Regions from separate parts of the Megasphaera sp. DISK 18 genome, predicted to be linked through region 1. Evidence: riboswitches for the same ligand, from Rfam matches in the RefSeq annotation. Region 1 holds a riboswitch; each other region holds the start of a gene.
What was found. A riboswitch is a leader RNA that binds a small molecule or an ion and turns the genes downstream of it on or off. The one in region 1 is predicted to bind S-adenosylmethionine.
Positions count from the first base shown of each region.

Region 2: it holds a riboswitch for S-adenosylmethionine, as region 1 does, so the genes downstream of both, A0U42_RS02425 (MetQ/NlpA family ABC transporter substrate-binding protein) here and A0U42_RS06145 (MetQ/NlpA family ABC transporter substrate-binding protein) in region 1, are expected to answer to the same signal.
Region 3: it holds a riboswitch for S-adenosylmethionine, as region 1 does, so the genes downstream of both, A0U42_RS01270 (branched-chain amino acid transport system II carrier protein) here and A0U42_RS06145 (MetQ/NlpA family ABC transporter substrate-binding protein) in region 1, are expected to answer to the same signal.

Region 1 covers NZ_LUGJ01000025.1:265-5,870, reverse strand. Annotated here, with positions in the region: gene A0U42_RS06165 (GDSL-type esterase/lipase family protein) at 1-335, opposite strand, end outside; gene A0U42_RS06160 (tryptophan transporter) at 332-1,807, opposite strand; gene A0U42_RS06155 (energy-coupling factor transporter transmembrane protein EcfT) at 1,820-2,503, opposite strand; gene A0U42_RS06150 (energy-coupling factor ABC transporter ATP-binding protein) at 2,506-3,318, opposite strand; SAM riboswitch class I at 3,813-3,907, shown strand; gene A0U42_RS06145 (MetQ/NlpA family ABC transporter substrate-binding protein) at 4,008-4,838, shown strand; gene metF (methylenetetrahydrofolate reductase [NAD(P)H]) at 4,941-5,606, shown strand, end outside.
Region 2 covers NZ_LUGJ01000011.1:198-5,803, forward strand. Annotated here, with positions in the region: gene A0U42_RS02420 (MFS transporter) at 1-1,057, opposite strand, end outside; SAM riboswitch class I at 1,335-1,434, shown strand; gene A0U42_RS02425 (MetQ/NlpA family ABC transporter substrate-binding protein) at 1,520-2,344, shown strand; gene A0U42_RS02430 (3'-5' exonuclease) at 2,478-3,146, shown strand; gene A0U42_RS02435 (hypothetical protein) at 3,201-3,803, shown strand; gene A0U42_RS02440 (Gx transporter family protein) at 3,824-4,342, opposite strand; gene A0U42_RS02445 (NusG domain II-containing protein) at 4,352-4,750, opposite strand; gene A0U42_RS02450 (tetratricopeptide repeat protein) at 4,785-5,435, shown strand; gene gmhA (D-sedoheptulose 7-phosphate isomerase) at 5,436-5,606, opposite strand, start outside.
Region 3 covers NZ_LUGJ01000005.1:85,698-91,303, forward strand. Annotated here, with positions in the region: gene A0U42_RS01270 (branched-chain amino acid transport system II carrier protein) at 1-1,304, opposite strand, end outside; SAM riboswitch class I at 1,390-1,488, opposite strand; gene nth (endonuclease III) at 1,562-2,209, opposite strand; gene larE (ATP-dependent sacrificial sulfur transferase LarE) at 2,211-3,044, opposite strand; gene A0U42_RS01285 (nicotinate phosphoribosyltransferase) at 3,178-4,629, opposite strand; gene A0U42_RS01290 (transketolase family protein) at 4,812-5,606, opposite strand, start outside.

The sequences.
Region 1 (5,606 bases):
TAGGCACTTTCCGGCTTCGTCAAAGGAGGAATGCCGATATACACCGGTTCCTCCTGGGATTTTAACAGCGAAACCAAGGTTTCTATATTGCGGCAGACGGAGGAAAAGTCCTTATCGAGGAGGATATCGTTGGACCCTCCCATGATGAAGAAGGCATCGTAGCCGATGAGGTCAAGCTGGTGCAGGCGAAAGACCATGCCGGCCGTCGTGTCGCCGCATTGTCCCCGGTTATCGATCTGAATCTTGCCGTCTGCAGCCACCAAGGTCGTCCACCGCTCTCCCGGAAGCACATCGTACCCATAGGTCAAACTATCGCCTAAACAGAGGATTTTCATGACCGGATCCCCTTTTGAACGGCTGCTACGGCCGTTTCTGCCGAAAGCCACGGCGCATCGAAGCGGCAGCCGGCTTTTTCAAGATCCATTTGACAAGCAAACATCTTGGGAATGGCACTGGCATAAATATCATGATCGTACATATAGCGCAGCGTCGTTTCAACGTCGGCATCGCTGAGGATGTGGCCGTGGTCGATGAGAACCAGTCGGTTAGCGTAAGGAAGGGCCGCTTCCAGCGTATGTTCGACGACGACAATCGTATGGCCGTAGGTTACATTCAAATCGTGAATCAATTCATAGAACTCGTGGGTCCCTTCAGGATCCAGGGCCGACGTCGGTTCATCGAAGACCAGGATGTCGGGATTGGTTGCCAAGACATCGGCAATGACCAGACGCTGGCGCTGGCCGCCGGACAGCTTGGTCAAAGGACGCTGGCGATAAGGCAGCATGTGTACTTTTTCCAGTGCTTCCGTGACGGCCTGGTCGATTTTATCGGGGGCAACGCCCTGATTTTCCAGGCTGAAGGCGATTTCTTCTTCAACGGTCATGGCGACCAGCTGGCTGTCGTAATCGTCAAGCATGGCTCCAACGCGGGTCGCGAGTTTTGAAATCGTCGTCTGCGTCGTCGCCTGTCCGTTGACATAGACCATGCCCTTCATGACACCGCCGAAATAATGAGGAATAGCGCCGGTCATGGCCATGCACAGCGAGCTCTTGCCGCTGCCGCTTTCGCCGGTAATGACCAGGAAGTCGCCTTCACGGACCGTCAGATTGACATCATCGAGGACCGGCGTCTTCTGTTTATTATAGATATAAGAAAGGTGTTCCATAGAAATGAGGCCTTCTTGAGCGGGCTTCAAGTCATACATGCTGTGATCGGAAGCCACTTCCTGTTCTTCGAGAGAATCGAGGATGCCTCGTGATACGAAGAGGCGCAGGGCCGGAAAATACATAATCGGCGTGACGATGGCATTCAAGGCGCCGATGACGACGACTAAGGGCAGCATGGCTGTAAAATAGACGACGTTCGGAAGATCCATGACGAATTTTAAAATAGTGACGAAGGCACCGCCGCTCATACAGGTAGCGGCAAAGCCGGTCAGGGCAGGCAAGCAGGAATGGCCTTTCACTTTGATGAAGGCCAGGTTCTTGACGATAAAGGCACAGGTAAGGGCCCCGACGGGTTCACTGATAAGGTTGCCATAGGGAAAGCCCGATTTTGACGTCAGAACATTGACCAAGGCAGCGACGAGACCGATGCCGAGAGCCTGTTTATAACTGGGCTTGGTCAAACAAATGGCGACGCAGTAGGTAGCAATCGTCCAGTTCGGCGTAACGCCGCCGACGCTTGGCGATACGAGGTGCAAGATCGTGCCGATGGCCAGCATCAGCGTCGTAATGGTAATCCAGCGGAACTGACCGCCCTGACGGTGATGAAATTCTAATTTAGAAATATCTGCTACTTGTTTCATCGAGTTCCCCTCCTATACCATACCCTGCATCCGCAAGTAAACGATACCGCAGCTCAAAGCCAACATGACAAAAATAACGATGTAATCGCGTCCTTTGGGCTGAACGTTGCTCATAAAACTGTGTTCATGACTGCCAAAGCCGCGCAGTTCCAAGCTGAGGGCCATCGTTTCCGACCGGCCCAAGGACTTCAGCATGAGCGGCTGGACGACACTCATGTAGTTGATAACTTTCTTAAAAACATTGCCCTTCGTCGAAAGGCCCCGGCAGGCCTGGGCTTCCTGAACGGCCTGACTTTCGGCGATGAAGTCCGGCACGAAGCGCAGGGCCGCCGTAAACATGAAGGCGTATTCATAAGGAATCTTAATCTGCTTGACCAAGGCTGCCGTCAAATCCTGGAGGCGCGTCGTCGTCAGCAAGATGATGAAGACGATGGTCATGGCGAGCATACGAAGGCCCGTAACGTAGGCCGATTCTAAGGATCCGCCGCCGAGAAGCTGAACGACGGCCAGAAATGCCGCAAAGATGATCAGACTGAAGACGGCTTTGACGTTGCGCGACAAGCTTCCGCAGAGCCCTAAGAGAATGAGTTCGACGACGACCAGACCGACTAAAGGAAGTGTCGTATGCATGACCAGTGCCCAGAAAGAAAAGGCAAAGGTACCGATTAATTTCGTAACGGGGACAAAGTTTTTCATCATTATTTCGTACCTCCTATTCTTTCCAGCATGGCTGCCGTAAATTCCTTCATCGATTTACAATAAGGAAAATCCGGTGCCGCCATGGACAAGGCGACGGCGTCGGGCCGGCTCAGGCCCAAGTCATATAGGTCAGAGCGTTTCGTAAACAGTTCTTCCGGCGTCCCGTCAAAGGCCTTGGTATGATTGCCGATGACGATGACCCGTTGACAGTATTCTGCAAAAATATCCATATCATGACTGATGATGAGGATGGTCATGCCCTTTTGATGAAGTTCGCTCAAAAGTTCCATGAGCTGCTCCTTATCTTCACTGTCCTGACCGCTCGTCGGTTCATCGAGGATGAGATACTGCGTATGCATGGCGATGGCCGAGGCGATGGCAACCCGCTGTTTTTCACCGCGATTGAGGTTGGGCGGATACGATTCGGCAAGCTCCGTCAGCTGCGTCGCCTTCAAGGCGTCCTCAACAGCTTCTTGGATCTCAGACTCACTCATGCCCAGCTGCTTCGGTCCATAGGCCACTTCTTCCCGAACCGTCGGCCGAAACATCTGCCGTTCCGGCCGCTGGAATACGTAACCGATAAAATGGCTGCGAACGGAAGCATCGTCACCGTTTATGACCTTGCCGTTATATACGATTTCACCGGAAACGGGCTTTTCAAGCCCCATGAGCAAGCGAGTCACCGTCGTCTTCCCACAGCCGTTGCGGCCGCCGAGGCCGATGAACTCACCTTCACCGATTTGCACATTTACACCTTCCAATACGGGAACACCGCTACCGTAATTGAAACTGACATCCTTCATTTCCAGCATCTTTCTCTCCCCTTCTCTTTGAAGACAAAAAAAAACCTTTCCATCCCTATAAAGGGACGAAAGGTTCAGATTCTTCCGCGGTACCACCCAAATTGACTCAGTAAGTCCAGCTCTACATGTACGGCCTCACGGCGATACACGTTTCTTTGATAGCGGTGGAAATACACCGTCGCACCCTACTGGTCACCGTTCAGGCCGCATCTCCCGAATCCATTCTATCCGCCGGTCTGCGCCGAACTTCCACTGCCATCGGCTCGCTGTAGCTGCCACAATCGGATATACTCGTTTCGTTCATCGACAACATTTATGATTTGCTTTAGATTATATAATGGCAGTGGACTCTTGTCAAGATAGAAGAACCTCAAAACAGGTTTCTCGTTTAAAATATAATTTTTTTGCACCATATTATTTCAAATTGACACTGATTATCGAGTATTTTCATATTGACAAATTGCCCATTCATGGTAAACTATTACACAAGACAATTGAAACGACATTTATCCAGAGCGGCGGAGGGACTGGCCCTATGAAGCCCGGCAACCGATAACACGGTGCTAATTCCTGCGGAAACTATTCCGAGAGATAAAGAACCAAGACCAAGCCTCTTTCTCTTTCGGGAAGAGGCTTTTTTTCATGGATAATGGCGAAGCAAAAAGGTCTGACTATTCTATTAACAGGAGGTATAACTCATGAAAAACTTCAAAAAACTTTCCGTTCTCGCCGCTGCGGCCCTGATGGCCGTTGCATTCTTAGCCGCCGGCTGCGGCAGTGATTCCCAGACGACGGCTTCGTCCGACAAGAATGTCACCGTCACCGTCGGCGCAACCCCCGTTCCCCACGCGGAAATCCTCAACGAAATCAAACCGCTCTTGGCCAAAGAAGGGGTCGACCTCAAGGTCGTCGAATTCACGGACTACGTCAAACCGAACCTGGCTTTGAATGATAAGGAACTGGATGCCAACTTCTTCCAGCACACGCCGTACCTCGATAAATTCAACAGCGAACACGGCACCAAATTAAAAGCCATCGCCAAAATCCATGTCGAACCGATGGGCATTTACTCCCGCAAAATTAAAGATTTGAAAGATCTTGCAAACGGCGCGAAAGTCGCCATCCCTAACGACCCGACCAACGGCGGCCGTGCCCTCCTCATCCTTCAGAGTGCCGGTCTCATCACCCTTAAAGACGGCGGCAACATCACCTCCACCGTCCAGGACGTTGTAAAGAACGATAAAAACCTCCAGTTCGTCGAACTCGAAGCTGCTCAGATTCCCCGCTCCATCGACGATGTCGATATCGCCCTCATCAACACCAACTTTGCTATGGAAGCCGGCCTCAATCCTTTGAAGGACGCCCTCTTCTTGGAACCGAAGGATTCGCCCTATGCGAACGTCCTCGTCGTCCGTGACGGCGACGAAAACCGTCCGGAAATCCAGAAGCTCGTCAAAGCCCTCCAGTCTCCGGAAGTCAAGAAATTCATCGAAGACAAGTACCAAGGCGCTATCTTACCGAGTTTCTAATAGACAGGCAACAAAATCTTCAATATAATAAAGATATAGAAAAGAGGCTGCCTCTATGGGGCAGCCCTTTATCTTCTTATGATCTGAGGGGGAAATTAATGTATGCATACTCATGAGCTTTTTGCAAAAAAGACGGTCTTTTCGTTCGAAGTTTTCCCGCCAAAGCGAGATACGCCTATCGAAACCGTCTACCCGACGCTCGATGAACTGAGCAAGATCCATCCGGACTTCATCAGCGTGACCTGTGGAGCCGGCGGCAACGGCGGCAACCGCACGACGGAAGTCGCAACATATATAAAAAACCTGGGCTGTGAAACAGTAGCCCACATGCCCTGCATCTATCTGACCGAAGAAGATGCACTTAAAACATTGCAGGAACTGAAGGCTCGAGGCATCGAAAACATCCTGGCCCTTCGCGGCGACGAAACGCCGGGAAGAGAACGAACGCACCGCTTCGAACACGCCAGCGACCTCATCGCCTTTATTAAAGACAAAGCTCCGGAGTTCAACATCATCGGTGCCTGCTATCCCGAAGGCCATGCTGAGGCCAAGACCGTCGCCGCCGACATCCGCAACTTAAAGACCAAAGTCGATGCCGGAGCCAGCGAACTGATTTCTCAGATGTTTTTTGACAATGCCGTATTTTACCGCTTCCTAGAACGCTGTGAAATCGCCGGCATCAAAGTTCCCATCGAAGCGGGCATCATGCCGGTCACCAATAAGCGCCAAATCGAAAACATGATTGCCATGTGCGGCGCTACCCTGCCC
Region 2 (5,606 bases), on a different contig from region 1:
AGGTCCGGCCGATAAAGCCGAGGAGGGCCGGCGCCAAAAGGATGCCGGCGTAGCCGATGGTACTGACCGACGAGACGGCATCAGAAATAGGCATGACTTTCTGCCGCCCTAAGAGGGAATAGAAAATAGGTACCGTATTGGCCGTACCGAGACCGATTAAAATGAAGGACAGGAAGAGCAGCCAACCTTCGCTGATCGTCAAGAGTCCGATAAATCCAAAAAAGGCAACGGGCAGGGACAGGGCAAGAAGGCGCCGCGGTCCCCAATGCATGGTCAGCGTATCCCCTGCCAGGCGGGTAATGAAGGACGAAGCCGTAAACAAGGTCAGCCCCAAGCCCGACCGGGAGATATCGATGCCCTTTTCAAGGGTCATGAAGACGCCGCTCCAGTCATCGATAGCGCCTTCGACGAGAAAGGCAATCATACAAATAAGGCCGATGACGGCGATTTGGCCCTTGGGCCGTATGAAGTGCGGCCGTTCTTGTGCGGCCTGGCGTTCATTGTGCAAGTGCGGCCCGAAAAAGAAAACGCAGGCCATGATGACGGCCGAACTGGCAAAGGCTACGCCCTGCCAGGGAAGGTGGAATTGGAGCAAAAAGGCAAAGAAGGCGGCGCCCATGAAATTGCCCAGAGACCACATGGCCTGCAGGCCCGACATGATGCGCGTACGAACTTTGCGTTCGATAAAGATGCCGTTGATATTGACGACGACATCCATGAGGCCTAAAGAAGCGCCGAGGCAGACCGCCGTCAGGACAGCCAGCCCATAGGCCGGCATGTAGCACAAGAGATTCAAAAAGGCAGCGATGCACAAGCCGGCGATGGTCAAGGAACGACGGCAGCCGAGACGGGCCGCAATGGTACCGGCCAGCATCATCATGATCAAGGCCCCGAGGCCGATTCCCAGCAAGAGAAAGCCCAAGTGGTCGGCCGGTATCGCCAGGTGCCGTTTCAAGAAAGGAATGAGCGACGCCCACGTCGTAAAGCCGAAACCGCCGATAAAGTAAAAGGCTTTTGCCGAATAAATCTGCCAATGTAAATCCCGTTCAAACTGCATGTTTTATCACCTCGAAGCTATGTGCGCAAAAAAAGCCGGATAAAAAACCACAACAGACCTGACTGCCCTTACGTCGACCTGCAAATATACGGACTTGCAGGACCTCCGGACAATGGCTGCTGCGACATCTTATCCAGCCTGATACAATACGGGTATAAAGCCCTCCGATGAGTAGGTTCATTATAACATGAGACAAAAAAATTCTCAAGAAAAGCAAAAAAGGACTTGACAGTGTATTCTCTCAATGGTACTATATACACCATCAACAACACATTGTCTTTCATCAAGAGCAGCCGAGGGAATGGCCCGATGACGCTGCGGCAACCCCCAATCGGGATAGGTGCCAAGTCCAGCGGTATATTACCGGCAGATGAACGAATCGCAATCCGAGCCGTCATCTGAATGACGGCTTTTCTTTTTGAGCGACAACTTCCATTTACTTTCAGAAAGGATATGATTTACATGAAAATAACGGTAAAAAAAGTCTTTGCAGCCCTCCTCATCGCCACGGCCTGCCTGGCTGTCGCCGGCTGCGGATCCTCCAGCGATTCCGCTGCCTCCGGTGACAAGAAAGAAATCAAAGTCGGCGTCACCGCCGGTCCCCATGCAGAAGTCATGGAAGAAGTCGCCAAAGAAGCTGCCAAACAAGGCCTCGACATCAAAGTCGTCGAATTCAACGACTACGTCCAGCCCAACAAGGCCCTGGCCGACGGAGACCTCGATATGAACTCCATGCAGCACCAGCCGTACCTCGATAACGTCGTTAAGAAACAGGGCTTAAAGCTCGTTTCCATCGGCAAGACGATTATCCTGCCCATGGCCGTTTATTCCCATAAATATAAAGATCTCAAAGACGTCGCCGACGGCGCCAAGGTAACGATTCCGAACGACCCGACCAACGGTGCCCGGGCCTTGCTCCTGCTCCAGCAGGCCGGCCTGATTACTTTGAAGAACGGCAACTCCGTAGACGCTTCGGTAACGGACATTACGGCCAATCCGAAAAATCTCCAGTTCGTCGAACTCGATGCCGCTCAGATTCCCCGTTCTCTCGATGACACGGACCTGGCCTGCGTCAACACCAACTACGCCATTCCGGCCGGTCTGAACCCGCAGAAGGATTCCCTCCTCGTTGAATCGAAGGACTCGCCGTATGCCAACGTACTCGTCGTTCGCCAAGGCGATGAAAACAACGAAACCTACAAAAAGGTCCTCGCTATTTATCAGTCTGCCCCGATTAAACAGTTCATCGACGAACACTTCCAAGGAACGATTCTCCCGGCATTCTAAGCCATCGCTTCTAAAAGACAGTCTTCAAAAAAGATAGACACTACAAGGCCTCGTGCATAATATCTTCTGCACGAGGCCTTTTTATTATGGTATAATAAAAATTATCATCATGAATCAGAAAGGAGCCTGACCTATGAAAGCAGTATTCGTCGACTTCGAGATGAACCCCATCGGGCGCGACCAAAAAGAAGCACGCCGAACGTGTAAGGGCGAAATCATCGAAATCGGTGCCGTCAAGATAGACGAAGAAGGCAATGAAATCTCTGCCTATAAAGAATACGTCATGCCGGAATACACGACGACCATGAATCAGACTTGCCAAGAATTGACGGGCATTACGATGGAAATGTTAAAGGGAAAGCCCCATTTCACCGAAGCCTTCGATCACTTTCTCACCTGGTGCAATGAAGGCTGTCCCAACGATTACGAGATGTATGCCTGGAGCGAAAACGACTGGCGTCAGCTCGACAGCGAACTCCGTCTCAAAATTACCAATGCTAAAGAAGATGAACGCGTCCGCTGGATGCTCGAACACTGGCAGAATTTTCAACAGATTTACTGCAATCTGCTGGGGCTCGACAACGTCATATCCCTGGATAAAGCAGTCAGCACCCTTGGCGAAACCTTCGACGGCCAAATGCACGACGCCTTGTGGGATGCCCGCAACACTTCAAAACTATATGTATTATCCAAGAAGAGCGATGAATTCCGCCACATCATGCAGCCTATCATCGACGCTACTAAAGTCACCGGCCCCCTCACCTTTTCACTGGCCGATGCCTTCCGTGAAGCCCGTAAATAAGCGGTTTGAAGAAAAACGGATATCGCCTTCTGTCTACATTCTGCGAGGTATTTTATGATTCACACGCGAATTCGATTTCTGATTCTGATCGTACTGCTGCCCATTTTGGCCCTTACCTTGACGGCCTGCTATACCATCACCTTAAAAGAAAAACGTGTCGACGGCCTCGGTTCGGCTATTTCCATAAAATTACCGGGCAACCTGCAAAGCTTCGACCTGCCCATTCCCGTAAGTCCCGCCGCCAAGCCTTATTATGAAGGCAGTCGCCTCTACGGTGAAAACGATGCCGGTCTTTACATCGCCGTTTACACCAACCGTGTCGACGTCCGAAAAATGGCCGATGACCTCCACCTGAAACAAGAAGACGCCGTCCGACAGAACCTTGCCCAGACGGTCGATACGACAACACAGGCGGTCTTAGCCAAAATCGGAGCCGAAAACGTTTCAACCACGCAAGAAGAACGGACGCTGGACGGAAAACCCGCCGTAGTCCGCAACGCAACCTTTACCTACGAAAAAAGATCCATGCGGGCGCGCCTCCTTGGATTTTCAGACGGGCCTGTGACCTGGATTGTCGTCGTGGCCTGTGATGAAAATAAGGATGATAAGATAAAATTAGCTGACGAAATCATAGACTCCGTCAGCTTACAGCCCTAAGGCCATCATATCCGATATAATTATTCCTGCATCCTTTTATAGATTGGCAGTTTCTTCAAATGCCTCAGGGTAAATACCGAGGTAATGCCGATGAGAAGCCCCGTTCCCGCTCCGGCTACGGCCAGAACCGGCAGGTACAGCATGATTTTAAGGTTGGCCACGACCAGCGAGGCAACGAGGACCTGCCCGAGATTATGGAAGATGCCGCCGGCCATGCTGACGCCGAGAATCGAAAACTTCCCGGCTCCCTTGAGAAGGAGCATGACGCCTAAACTGAGGACAGCACCGGCCACGCTGTAAAAGAATGCGTTAATCCCACCGCCAAAAGCGGCCGCTAAGAGGACGCGAACGAAGAGAATAAGGCAGACATCCCGTTTTCGCGGCAGGGAGTACATGGCGATGACCGTAATCAAATTGGCCAGCCCCAGCTTAGCCCCCGGCGCAATAAAAGGAACGGGAAGCATGCCTTCGACGATATATAGGACTAAGGATTGAGCGATAAACAGGCTCAACATGATGATGCGAAACGTTTTTTTCATAAGCCACCTCTAATGGGCCGGAATGACATCCGGTTCGCCGCCCCCGGCAGACTTGACTTCGATCAGCAGCTTATGAGGCAGGCAAACGACGGTTGCCCCGGGACGGCTGATAAAGCCCTCGCCGATACAGATTTTATCCGGGCAGTCCGCTTCGACGATGCCAATGGTATCATCTTTGACGACGACCAGATTATAGCCGTGGTCCGTCTTGATAGGAATCGTCTCCGTTCCCTGATGACCTGACAAGGGGACTTCTTTATATATTTTGCCGTCGACTTGAATGACAGCATACGTATCGTGAACAGCCGCATCATTCCCGGTCATGTAAAAGATACCCTCCGGAATAAGGGATAAGACGAGGAGGACGGCAACGAGGAGAATATCCCATTTATTAATGATTTGTTTCATATGTTTTCCAGACTGACGAATAGGAGAAATAACGATGAATAAAAAATACGCAGCAATCCTGCTCCTAGCCGCAGCCGCCGTGTGGACCAGCGGGTGCAGCCCCCAGCCGATATCATCGCAGCAGGCAAAGCCCATACAGGCCACGAAAGCCCCTTCTGCCCCGGCCATCAAGACCGATTCTAAAGCCGCCAGCGACGAAGGGATTAAAAACTATCAGGCTGGAGACTATGACAAAGCCCTTCTCGACTTCGACAAAGCCCTTTCCCTTGACGCCGACAACTATCAGGCTCTCAGCAACAAAGGCGTTACCCTGGCCATGCGCGGCAATGAAACGGGAAATAAAAAGGACGTTGAGCAAGGCATTGCCCTTATAGAGCAAGCCCTGCAGTTAGCCCCAAAAGATATGGCCTCTTTGTATAACATGGCCCTGGCCTGTAAAATCGACGGCCAGTACGATAAGGCCATTACGTACTTTAAAAATGTCATCGCAGCCGACCCGGGAAACACTTGGAGTTATTACGGCATTGCGACAATTTACGGCGACCTGGGAAAAGCAGACCAAGCCCTGCCTTATTTAAAACAAGCCATCGACCTCGGCGGTGAATCCGTAAAGGAGGCTGCCCGGACCCAGAGTCATTTCGATAAAATCAGAGACAACAAGCAGTTCCAAAGCGTCGTCCGTTAATTACATATCTTCTTCAGCGATTTCACAAAGAATATGGCCGATCATGATATGCATTTCTTGAGCCCGTGCCGTTACCTTAGCCGGAATGGCCAGGCAGATGTCGCAGACATCTTTCATCTTACCGCCGCCATAGGCCGTCATGCCGATAACCGTAAGGCCCCTCGCACGGGC
Region 3 (5,606 bases), on a different contig from region 1:
ACTTCCAAGGACTCCGATTCCGACGCGAAATGCCCCAGAACAGACCCGCCGACAAGGCCGACGACAAAGGGAACGATCCAGCCGAAGCCGTAGGCCGACAAGGGAACGGCAGCGACGATGGCTTTGGCAACGGCCAGACTGCTAAGGCCCGGCAGGGATTCCAAGCAGGCGAAGACCGTGACCAAGTAGACCGAACCCTTATAGGCCCACTGATTGGGCAGCAAGGGACCGACGATGCCTAAGACCAATAAGGCCAGGCACGGCGGATAAGCGACGCCGAAAATCCAGCCGATGTAGGTGACGATGCCGTCGACACCGAGGAAGGCCGTCAGGGCCGAGAGAATCGAGCAGGCGACGGCCGCCTGTTTATAACTGACACGGCTGCCGGAAGTCGTGCTGGTGAATTCCGCAACGGCCGCAATCTGACCGATGGCTGTCGTCAGGCAGGCCAAGACGACGGCGATGCCCATGGGAATCATGACCCAAGAGCCGATGCGGTGGATGATGGCTACCAAGAGCTCAGCCCGGCCGATGGACTGAGGATAATAGGAACTGACGCTGGCTCCCATGTAGAGCAGGCTGCCGTAGATGATGAGCAGCAGGACGAAGGAGACGATACCGCAGTAGATGAGGACCTTATTGCGCTGGCCGACGCCCGTATAGCCCTTGCCGCGAATGGAGCTGAGGAAGACGGCAGCCATGATGAAGCTGACCAGGACGTCGCCCGTATTGTAGCCGCCGAGGAAGGCATTGACGAAGGGATTGTCTGCAGCAGGTTCCGCCGGCGTCCCCAAGGGGAAGAAAATCCCGGCAATGGCGATGGCCACCAAAATGAAGGCCAAGGCCGGCGTCAAATACTTGCCCATGCGGTCCATGACGTTATGCGGGTCGGCGACGAAGAAATAGCAGAGCAGGAAATAAAGGACGACTAAAGGAATCATGGGCGCTGCCGGAAAATTCCCCTGTACACCGAGCTGGATGGCCGTCGCTGCCGTCCGCGGAATGGACACGAAGGTACAGACCAGCATCAAAGCCGCCAATAAAATCCGGTACGTATATTTTCCGACCTTGTCCGTAATCGTATGGACGTCGCCGTTGAGGCCGATGACGATGAGCGTAAAAATAGGCAGGAAAATCCCCGACAAGGTCAAACCGGCCAGGCCCGACAAGAAATCACTGCCGCTGTTGAGCCCCAAGTGCGGCGGAAAAATAAGATTGCCGGCCCCGAAATAGGTGGCAAAAAAAGCAAAGCCCAGGATGATGACATCCCGTTTCCGAATCGACTGTCTGCTGGAATCATTCATAACAAAAGTCCCCCTAACCCCATCATAAAGAATAAGTGCATCATACAAAAAAGAGGCGCTGCCCTCAAGCTGCGCCTCAATTCACATCATATCTTTCAGGAATAGCCTGTAGGAATTGGCACCTTACCATTGGCAGGTTGCCGCAGCGTCATCGGGCCCATCCCTCAGCTGCTCTGGATATTGCGGTATGAAATTTTGTATGTATTGGTAGTATTTTATAAAACTTTTCGCTGTTTGTCAATAACTTTTTAACAAAATCACTTCTTCGGCGACTTATTTTGACTTCCCGGGCATAAATCAGAGAGGAAGCATTCGTCGCACAAGGGCTTTCGGGCCTTGCAGACCCGTCGTCCGTGCCAGATGAGCCAATGATGGGCCCGGCTCCACCATTCCTTGGGAATGGCCTTCTGCAGCCCCTTTTCGACTTCAAGGGGCGTCTTGCCCTTGGCCAGCTGAAGCCGATTGGATACGCGAAAGACATGGGTATCGACGGCAATGGCCGGGATGTCGAACAAGACACTGACCAGGACGTTCGCCGTCTTGCGGCCGACGCCGGGCAGTTTCACCAATTCGTCAAAGGTCTGCGGTACTTCGCCGCCATAGTCTTCGCAGAGGATGGCGCAGTTGGCCAGAATATTCTTGGCCTTGCTGTGATAAAGGCCGCAGGTGCGAATCTTTTCTTCGAGGCCGTCGAGGCCGAGGGACAGCATCTTTTCTGCCGTATTATATTCCGGGAAGAGACCGGCCGTCACGATATTGACCCGTTCGTCCGTGCACTGAGCCGACAAGATGACGGCAATCATCAGTTCAAAGGGCGAATTGTAGTGCAGGGCCGGCTTCATGATGCCGTACTGGTCCTGGAAACGCTGGAGCATTTCATCTTTTACTTTCTTGGTAACAGCCATATCACTTTACTTCCTCATCGGTATCGATGACATCATTGAGACTTCCCATTTCATAGCCGCCGAGGTCGAGGGTAACGTAGGAGAACCCCGTATCCTTAATGGCCCGGACGATTTCCTGGCGATGGGCCAGCACCGACGGGATCTCGTCTAAGCCCACTTCGATACGGGCTACGTCGCCGTGATAGCGGACCCGCAGCGCCCCTTGAACGTAAGGGGCCACAGCGGCTTCGGCGGCATCGATCTGAGCCAGGAGATGCGGCGTCAGGCGGACGCCGTAAGGAACGCGGCTGGCCAAACAAGCGGCACTCTGCTTATTCCAGGTCTGGAGACCGAATTCCTTCGATAGGGCCCGGATATCGGCCTTGTCTAAGCCCGCTTCGATCATGGGACTGCGGACCGAATCGGACAGCTCTTTAAGGGCCTTCATCCCCGGCCGGTAATCGCCGAGATCGTCGACATTGCCGCCGTCGATGACCCACTGATAGCCTTCGGACCTGGCCAGGTTCACCAAGGCCGTGAAACGGATCTTCTTACAGTAATAGCAGCGTTCCGGCGGATTTTCCACAAACGTCGGATCGTCGAACTCCGTCGAATTGACCAAGCGGTGTTCGACGCCAATGAATTCCGCCATGGCCTTGGCATCGGCAGCTTCACTCCCCGGAAGGGTGGCCGATACGGCCGTAATGGCCAGGACCTTATCACCCAGCGCTTCATGGGCGGCATAGGTCAAAAAAGTACTGTCCACGCCGCCGGAAAAGCCGACGACGACACTGCCCAGCGACTTTAATATATCTTGCAGTTTTTCATATTTCTTGCGCGTATCTGTTGAAACCATAAGGATTCCCCCTTATACAATAGTGCAGAAAAGGCACCTTCTCCCCTCTTCCCGAGAGGGCCCCAAAGAGCCGCCGCGGAAAGGAAAGCAGAAAGAGCCTCCCTGTTCGGCCATCGTCCCCTCAATGGCCGGCTTAGAAGAAATGAGCCGATTCTTCCTTGAGCACGGCATCCCGCAGGGCCGACAGCTTGCTGCTGCGCTGAACCCACATTTCTTCCGGATTGACCAAGCGCAGGTATTCAGGCCACAAGGTCTGAATCTGTTCATCGGCATAGGTCATGATGTCCTTGAGATTCGGTTTTTTATAGACTAATTCACCCTTTTTAAAGATAGGGATGAGCATTTCCTGAACGCGGTAGGTCCCGGCCGGAATCGTCCGGAAACGCCAGGGAGCCTTGTCGCTCTTTAAGAGCAGATCCTTCGATTCATCGATGCTTTCCCCTTCGAGGATGATGATGTCGGCCTTCATCTTGCCCGTCTTCTTGTCATAGACGCGAAGGACGTTCTTGAGGCCCGGATTGGAAATCTTTTCGGCATTGTCGCTCATCTTGATCTTCGGTACGAACTTACCGTCGTCGTACTGGCCGACGAGCTTGAAGACGCCGCCCAAAGACGGGCTGTCCTTGGCCGTAATGAGGTTGGTGCCGACGCCCCAGGAATTGATGGCGCAGCCCTGGCCCTTTAATTCAAAAATAAGGTTTTCATCGAGGTCGTTCGAGGCCGCGATGACGGCGTCAGGGAAACCGGCAGCGGCAAACATCTTATGGGCTTCCTTCGAAAGATAAGCCAAGTCGCCGCTGTCGAGGCGGATACCGTAGACTTTAGGCAAGGTACCGGCAGCCTTCATTTCCTTGAAGATCGTAATGGCGTCGGGAACGCCTTGCTTCAAGGTATTATACGTATCGGCCAACAGAATGAGGTTGTTGGGATACTGTTCGGCATAGCGGCGGAAGGCTTCCAGTTCCGACGAGAAGCTCATGATCCAGCTGTGGGCCATCGTCCCTAAGACAGGCATGCCGAATTTCGCCCCGGCCAGGACGTTGCTGGTCCCGTTGAAACCGCCGATCATAGCCGAACGAGCGCCGTAGACACCGGCCGATTTGCCCTGAGCGCGGCGCAGACCGAATTCCATGAGATTGTCATTGCCGGCAACAGTCCGAACGCGGCGAGCTTTCGTGGCAATGAGGCTTTCATGGTTCATGATCATGGACATGCACGTTTCCAAGAGCAAGGCTTCGTCCTTCTTGGTCTGGACGCGAAGGAGGACTTCCTGCGGAAAGGCGACGGTGCCTTCGGGCATGGCATAAATATCGCCGGTAAAGCGCAGTTCCTTCAAATAGTCGAGGAATTCCTGACGGAAAAAGCCGGTGCTCTTCAAGTACGTCAGATCATCGTCGCTGAAGTGGATGTTTTCCACATAGTCGATGAGGTGTTCCAAGCCGGCGACGACCGTATAGCCTCCTTTAAAAGGATTATTCCGATAATAGCGGTCAAACACGCACTGCTGCTCGTGCTTGCCTTCAAAAAATAAGCCCTGCATCATCGTCAACTGATACAGGTCTGTCAACAACGCTTTCGTGTACAAAATAACTCGCCTCCAAAAAGATGTTATACCTATTATACATCAGTTAGTCCAAAAGAGATAATCAATTACCGATTTTGCATGCTTTTCAAAATGTTATACAAACTTAGCATGACACCCCTTTATGTATGCCGGATATGAAACAAGCTGCTCTTCCGATTCATACAGGATGAGCAGCTTCGTCATTATTTTCTTTTCATAACCTTGCGGGCAGCGGCGATGACGTCTTCGGCCGATAAATGATAGGCCTTCAATAAATCATCGGGCTTCCCCGATTCGCCGAAGCGGTCTTGGATGCCTACCAGTTCGACGGGAATGGGATGATGCTGGGCCAAGGCTTCGCAGATAGCACCGCCGAGGCCTCCCATGACCTGATGTTCCTCACAGACGACGGCCGCCCCCGTTTCAGCCGCACAGGTGCAGATTGTATCGACGTCGAGGGGTTTTACGATGCGGACGTTTACGACGCGGGCCGAAATCCCTTCCTTTTCAAGGGCTTCTGCCGCCACCAAGGCTTCATGGACCATGAGGCCGTTGGCAAAGAGGGTCACATCGGTTCCGTCGCGGAAAACAGCCGCCTTATAGAGGTCAAAAGGCGTGTCTTCCGACGTAATGACCGGTGCCGGATTGCGGCCGAAGCGGACGTACGACGGCCCCTGAATATCATAGACAGCCAGTGTCGCCTTGTACGTTTCCCACCAGTCGCAGGGCGTAATGACCGTCATGTTGGGAATGGTCCGCATGAGGGCGATATCTTCGAGAGCCTGATGGGTCGCCCCGTCGGGACCGACAGAAATGCCGGCGTGAGCGCCGCCGAGCTTGACGTTTAATTTATTGTAGCAGACCGTATTGCGGATCTGCCCCCAGCCGCGGCCGGTCAAAAAGACGCCGTACGTCGACACAAAGGGGACGAAGCCCGTCAAAGACAGGCCGGCAGCCGTGCCGACGAGATCTTGTTCCGAAATGCCGACATTGATGTA